DNA from 3 places in the Streptomyces sp. NPDC110618 genome. Region 3 is predicted to be linked to each of the others. Evidence: riboswitches for the same ligand, from Rfam matches in the RefSeq annotation. Region 3 holds a riboswitch; each other region holds the start of a gene.
What was found. A riboswitch is a leader RNA that binds a small molecule or an ion and turns the genes downstream of it on or off. The one in region 3 is predicted to bind cobalamin.
Positions count from the first base shown of each region.

Region 1 (2,252 bases), on a different contig from region 3:
CCGAACACCAGCGGCGCGACCGCGAGCAGGACGACCGCGAGCAGGAGCAGCAGGTTGATCTTCGTGTTGCGGTTCATCGGGCCACCGCCTCCGTCTCCGTCGACCCGGTGCGGGCCTGCCTGCCGCCGGAGATCAGCACGCCGAGCCGGGTCAGCTCGCCCTTGCTGGACTGCACCAGCAGCCGCATCACCAGCACCGTGAGAAGACCCTCGCTCACCGCGAGCGGGATCTGGGTGACGGCGAAGATGGAGCCGAACTTGCCGAGCGCGCCCAGGAATCCGCTGCCCGGGTCGGGGAACGCGAGCGCGAGCTGGACGCTGGTGACGCAGTACGTGGACAGGTCGGCGACGAAGGCGCCGCAGAACACGGCGACCATCAGCGGGACGTCGTAGCGCCGCAGCAGCTTGTAGACGGCGTATCCGGCCCAGGGGCCGACGATCGCCATCGAGAAGACGTTGGCGCCGAGCGTGGTCAGCCCGCCGTGCGCCAGCAGCAGGGCCTGGAAGAGCAGGGTGATGGTGCCCAGCACCGCCATGATCGGCGGCCGGAACAGGATGGCGCCCAGGCCCGTGCCGGTGGGGTGGGAACAACTCCCCGTCACCGAGGGCAGTTTGAGTGCCGACAGGACGAAGGTGAAGGCGCCGGAGGCGCCGAGGAGCAGGGTGCTCTCGGGATGCTCCCTGACCTCACGGGTGAGGGAGCGGACTCCGTGGACGACGAACGGCGCGGACGCGACACCCCAGGCGACGGCGTGCGCCGGTGGCAGGAAACCCTCGGCTATGTGCATGGCGCAGCAGACCCTCTCCAGCACCTCGTGGATGGTTGACGTGCCCTGGCCGGTCTCCTGGCTGACGGGTGACACCGCCCGGCTCCGCCTTCCCGGATCACTACGATCCAGTGGCTGCCCGCGAGGGCCGGAGCCGGACTTCCCGATCACAGTGGCGAGGGCCGCACCGGTTTCGCACCGGATTTCCCGTTCACCAAGGCCTGGTGACAGTAATGCCTGATCAGCTCGGCTGACAAGCGCGCCTCGGGGGCGCAGGGGCGGCGCACGCGGGCTCACTCGCGCGGAGCACGCACCGTGTCCGGCAGGCTCACTGGGCCGCCTTCGGGCTGACGGTCCCCAGGAGATGGGCGACCAGGGGGTTCCGGTCGGATGTGCGCCACGCGACAGCGACCCGCGTCCGCGCGGTGCCGGGTTCGATCCGGTGGAAGGCGACCCCCTTGAGGCGGATGCGCCGGATGCTCGCCGGTGCCAGCGAGACGCCGAGCCCGGTCTCCACCAGGGCGCACACGGTCTGCCACTCCACCGCGTCCTGGACGACGTCCGGTACGAACCCGGCCCCGGCGCACAGGTCGAGGATCCGGTCGTACAGCCCCGGACCGACCTCCCGGGGCAGCAGGACGAACGGTGCGCCGGCCAGGTCGGCGAGTCGAACGGTCCGCCCGGCGGCCAGCGGGTGCCCGCTGGGCAGGACCGCGACGAAGGGCTCGGTGAGCACGGTGCGGAAGTCCAGCTCCCCGTCCGGCTTCTCGGGCTCCCGCAGCAGACCGATGTCGAGGGTCCGCTCGCGCAGCGCGGTGAGCTGCGGAGCGGTCGTCATCTCCCGGATCTCCAGCCGCACTTCGGGGAACCTGTGCCGGAAGTCGCGCAGCAGACCGGGCAGCACGGTCAGGGCGAGCGAGGCGGCGAACCCGATCCGCAGCCGTCCGGTCCGGCCGCTGCCGACCGCGCGGGCGGCGGCCAGACCGTCGGCGAGGTCGCTCAGGGCCCGGCGCGCGGCGGGCAGCAGCTCGTGCCCGACCCGGGTGAGCGCGACCCGCCCCGGCTCACGGGTGAACAGCGCGTGCCCGACCCTGTCCTCCAGCCGGCGGATCTGCTGGCTCAGCGGCGGCTGCGCGATGCCCAGGCGGGCGGCGGCGCGTCCGAAGTGCAGTTCCTCGGCGAGGACGACGAAGGCGTGCAGCTGGGGGAGGGGCAGTTCGGGGCGCTCCATGGTCCTCCCTCTGCGTGTCTCCATACGCGTAGAGATATCGGTCGATGCCATTGACAGTATTCGACGTATCGACCCTGGTCACCTAGCGTTCGGCGCATGACAGAGCGACGCGTGATCCTCAGCGGCTCGACGTTCGAGGAGCAGATCGGTTACGCCCGTGCCGTGGTGGACGGCGACTGGGTGCATGTGTCCGGGACGACCGGCTTCGACTACACCACGATGACCATCTCCGACGATGTGGTGGAGCAGGCGGAA
Region 1 is NZ_JBVKBN010000006.1:183,185-185,436, reverse strand. It holds gene ACZ7L7_RS14015 (energy-coupling factor ABC transporter substrate-binding protein) at 1-77, opposite strand, end outside; gene ACZ7L7_RS14010 (energy-coupling factor ABC transporter permease) at 74-787, opposite strand; cobalamin riboswitch at 818-1,000, opposite strand; gene ACZ7L7_RS14005 (LysR family transcriptional regulator) at 1,095-1,997, opposite strand; gene ACZ7L7_RS14000 (RidA family protein) at 2,094-2,252, shown strand, end outside.
Region 1: it holds a riboswitch for cobalamin, as region 3 does, so the genes downstream of both, ACZ7L7_RS14010 (energy-coupling factor ABC transporter permease) here and ACZ7L7_RS34300 (ribonucleoside-diphosphate reductase subunit alpha) in region 3, are expected to answer to the same signal.

Region 2 (2,252 bases), on a different contig from region 3:
CCTGTTCCCGGAAGGCCTCCAGGCCCCGGAAGGGGGACGGGCACAGGGCAGGGTCCAGGCCCAACAGGTACGCGGCCGGGATGAGGTACGCCGTGCTCGCGCCCGCCCCCGTGTCCGCGGCCACCGTCATGCCGACGACCCCGCCCTGTTCCGTGTCCCAGACCGGGCCGCCCGAGAAGCCCCGGCCGATCGTTCGTTCCCTCGGCTCCATCGACGTCCAGCCCTTGCCCACCGGGGCTCGGAGGCGGCCGTCCACCCAGACTCCGTGGTCGTCGGTGCGCAGGGGGAAGCCCAGGACTCGGAACGGGTGGTCCCAGACCGACGTACCGCCCGCCAGGCGTACGGCCCTCGTCCCCGGCACCGGGTCCAGGCTCAGCAGCGCGATGTCGCCGCCGCCGTCCGACGCCACGGGGCGCCAGTGCGTGACCCGCGCCGGTACGCGGGCGGAGGGGACGGTCAGCAAGGGGAAGTCGACCGCCACCGGCTCGCCAGGCGGCACCGGCTCCGTGTCGGGCACCCCCAGCGCGTTCGCCACCACATGCGCGCACGTGCACAGCGTGTTCTCGGCGATCAGGAAACCCGTGCCGGTGACCTGGCCGTCCGTTCTCCAGAAGCGGGCGATGCCGAGGGGGAGTTCGTCGTCAGGGGCCGGCATCGGTGTCGCGCTGGGTGGGCAGTTCGGGGGCGTTCGCCCAGTTCATGGTGACCGTGAAGTGCGCCTCGGTGGAGCCCCGGGCGACGACCACGCCCGCCTCCGCGCTCAGCGTGATGCCGAATTCGACCGTGACCGAGTCGGGCGATCTGGGCAGGGCGCGGGCGTTGTCCAGGACCGCTCCCAGCGCCGGGCGGACCCGGGCGAGCGCCTGTTGGAGGGTTTCCGCCGCGCCCGCGACCTGGCCGCCGCGCGAGACGCGCTGCACCCCGGCCGGTCCGTCGCCCGCCACCTCCAGCAGCACGATCTGCCCGTCGTCCAGCACCATTTCGCCCACGTACGCCACGGACCCGGCCTCCCCCTCGGCTGTGCTCGGTCGGTTCAGGTATTCCAGTTCGTCACCTCACGCAGCCGCAAGGTGATTCCCCGTAGTCAGCTCATGTGGGTGAAACACCTGAGGCATCGTCGCCCCCACAGACCCGGTGTGGGCCTCAGCACACTCTCCCCTCGCAGGTCAACGGCAAGTTGACGGCTCATTCGGGGGCGTGGTGGACTGCCCGAGCCAATTACGGCGGCAGGAGAGGAAGCCGGTGCGAATCCGGCGCGGTCCCGCCACTGTCACCGGGGTAGTAACCCCCGGGAGCCAGGAACTCTCACCGCCGGTCTCGTCGAGCCAGGGCGTGGACACCCTGAGTGAGGACATATCGCGATGCCCGCATGCCGATCGACATCCAGCACCAGAACCCTTTCTGACTCCACGATCGGCTGAGCCGATGCGGGCCGATCGCGTCTTCGCGTACGGCACCGCCGCCGGCCTCCTGGGCGACCTGCTGCTCGGCGATCCGCGCCGGGGGCATCCGGTCGCCGTGTTCGGGCGGGCCGCGGGCGCCGTGGAACGGCTGTTGTGGCGGGACGACCGCGGCCGGGGCGTGGTGCACGCGGGCGTGTGCGCCGGTGGCGCCGTGGCGCTGGGGGTGCTTGCGTCGCGTGCCGTGCGCCGGTCCCCGATCGCGTCCGTCGCGTTGACCGGGGTCGCCACTTGGGCTGTTGTCGGCGGGACTTCGCTCTCCCGCGAGGCCCGGACCGTCGGGCGGGCCCTTGAGGCGGGGGACATCGAGGCGGCGCGATCCCGGCTGCCGCATCTGTGCGGGCGGGACCCGCAGGCGCTGGACGCCGACGGCATCGCGCGGGCCGTGGTGGAGTCCGTCGCCGAGAACACCTCCGACGCCGTTGTGGGCGCGCTCGTGTGGGGCGCCGTGGGCGGGGTGCCGGGGCTGCTCGGCTTCCGGGCCGTGAACACGCTCGACGCCATGGTCGGCCACAAGTCGCCCCGCTACCTGCGCTACGGCTGGGCCTCGGCCCGCCTCGACGACGTCGCCGGCTGGCCGGGGGCGCGGCTGACCGCCGTACTCGCCGCCGTCGCCGGGGGCGATCCGCGGGGTGCGGTACGGGCCTGGCGTGCCGACGCGGACAGGCACCCGAGCCCCAACGCCGGGCCGGTGGAGGCGTCGTTCGCCGGGGCGCTCGGAGTGCGGCTCGGCGGGACCCTGTCGTACGGCGGGCGTGTGGAGCACCGGCCGGTGCTGAACCCGGAGGGACG
Region 2 is NZ_JBVKBN010000005.1:394,982-397,233, reverse strand. It holds gene ACZ7L7_RS12920 (nSTAND1 domain-containing NTPase) at 1-655, opposite strand, end outside; gene ACZ7L7_RS12915 (CU044_2847 family protein) at 642-998, opposite strand; cobalamin riboswitch at 1,185-1,324, shown strand; gene ACZ7L7_RS12910 (cobalamin biosynthesis protein) at 1,426-2,252, shown strand, end outside.
Region 2: it holds a riboswitch for cobalamin, as region 3 does, so the genes downstream of both, ACZ7L7_RS12910 (cobalamin biosynthesis protein) here and ACZ7L7_RS34300 (ribonucleoside-diphosphate reductase subunit alpha) in region 3, are expected to answer to the same signal.

Region 3 (2,252 bases):
CCCGTGGTGACACCGGTCCGCGTCCTCATCGCCCTCTGCCTGATCGCCCCCTTCGTGGCGATGCTGTGGGTGGGTTCCTACGCGCGCGCCGAACCGTCCGTCGCCGGCGTCCCGTTCTTCTACTGGTACCAGCTGGCGTGGGTGGTCCTGACCACCGCGCTGACCCTGGCCGCGTACACGCTGCGCCGGCTCGACCGGCGCTCCCGCGGGGCGGCGCCCGACGGCGAGTGAACCGGCGCGGGGCGCGGCCGGACTCGTACAGAATTTCCTCCATGGACTTCGAGATCCGGCCGGCCAGACCCGCCGAGTACGACGAACTCGGCGAGATCACCGCGCAGGCGTACCTGAGGGACGGACTGCTCGCCTTCGGCGACGCCGACTGGTACCTCAGCGAGCTGAAGGACGTGGCCAGGCGCGCCGCCGCCGCGGACGTCCTGGTCGCCGCCGACTCCGGCCGCCTCCTCGGCGGCGTCACCTACGTCCCCTCCGGCGGTCCGATGGCCGACCTCGCCCGCCCCGGAGAGGCCGAGATCCGTATGCTCGCGGTCGCCCACGAGGCCCGCGGCCGGGGTGTCGGCCAGGCCCTGGTCCAGGCGTGCGTCGACCGCGCCACGGGCACGTCGGCGGGCATCGTCCTGTCCACCCAGCCCTCGATGCGCGCCGCCCACCGCATCTACGAACGCCTGGGTTTCAACCGCGCCCCGGAGCGGGACTGGCACCCGTTGCCGGAGCACCCCGAGTTCACTCTGCTCACCTATGAGTTGACACTCTGAAGCCAGCGCGACACAACATCTGGGGGTGGCGTCGCGGCCCGGCACAAGATGTATGCTCATGCTCGCTGTCGCCGCAGGGGAATCCGGTGCGAATCCGGAACTGTCCCGCAACGGTGTACTGGCGTGTTTCCGCACGCCTGTTCAGTCCGAGGACCTGCCGACAGTGCGCCCGGCCGTCCGGTCCGGGTGCCCGACGTCCGGGCCTCGTGGGATGGGCCGGTGGACGCGACGCCCCGTGCGCTCGTGCTGCCCGCTGCCCTCCGCGTGGCCCCGTGCCGAGCGAGGGAGAGCCCCACGTGACCATCGCGCCAGCCGATCCGGCTTCAGCCGCACCGGTGGAGACCGACGGTCCCGGTGCCGCGCTGCTGCGGACCCTGACCGAGCTGACCGCCGACCTCCCCGACGCCGACCCCGGACGGGTCGCCGCCGCCGCGCTGCGCGGCCGGTCCGCCCGCGCGGACGAGGCGGAGCTGCGCGAACTGGCCACCGAGGCGGCCGCCGGGCTCATCTCCGAGGACCCCGCATACTCGCGGCTGGCCGCCAGGCTGCTGACCATCTCCATCGCCGCCGAGGCCGCCTCGCAGGGCGTCACCCGCTTCACCGAGTCCGTGGCGGTCGGTCACCGCGAGGGGCTCATCGCCGACCGGACCGCCGAGTTCGTACGGCTGCACGGCGAGCGGCTGGACGCGGTCATCGACACCGGCGCCGACGACCGCTTCGGCTACTTCGGGCTGCGCACCCTGCACAGCCGCTACCTGCTGCGGCACCCGATCACCCGCAAGGTCGTCGAGACGCCCCAGCACTTCATGCTCCGCGTCGCCGCCGGACTCGCCGAGGACGACAGCGCGCGGTCCGTGGACGAGGTCGCCGCGCTCTACGGGCTGATGAGCCGGCTCGACTACCTGCCCTCCTCCCCCACGCTGTTCAACTCCGGCACCCGGCACCCCCAGATGTCGTCCTGCTACCTCCTGGACTCCCCCAAGGACGAGCTGGACTCCATCTACGACCGCTACCACCAGGTCGCCCGGCTCTCCAAGCACGCCGGCGGCATCGGGCTCTCCTACTCCCGTATCCGCAGCCGGGGTTCGCTGATCCGCGGTACCAACGGGCACTCCAACGGCATCGTGCCGTTCCTGAAGACGCTGGACGCCTCGGTGGCGGCCGTGAACCAGGGCGGGCGGCGCAAGGGCGCGGCGGCGGTGTACCTGGAGACCTGGCACTCCGACATCGAGGAGTTCCTGGAGCTGCGGGACAACACCGGTGAGGACGCCCGCCGTACGCACAACCTGAACCTCGCGCACTGGATCCCGGACGAGTTCATGCGCCGGGTCAACGCCGACGAGCAGTGGAGCCTGTTCTCCCCGGCCGACGTGCCCGAGCTGGTGGACCTGTGGGGCGAGGAGTTCGACGCCGCCTACCGCAAGGCCGAGCAGGCCGGGCTCGCCCGGAAGACCATCGCGGCGCGCGATCTGTACGGCC
Region 3 is NZ_JBVKBN010000030.1:75,316-77,567, reverse strand. It holds gene ACZ7L7_RS34310 (DUF3311 domain-containing protein) at 1-231, shown strand, start outside; gene ACZ7L7_RS34305 (GNAT family N-acetyltransferase) at 273-773, shown strand; cobalamin riboswitch at 826-949, shown strand; gene ACZ7L7_RS34300 (ribonucleoside-diphosphate reductase subunit alpha) at 1,070-2,252, shown strand, end outside.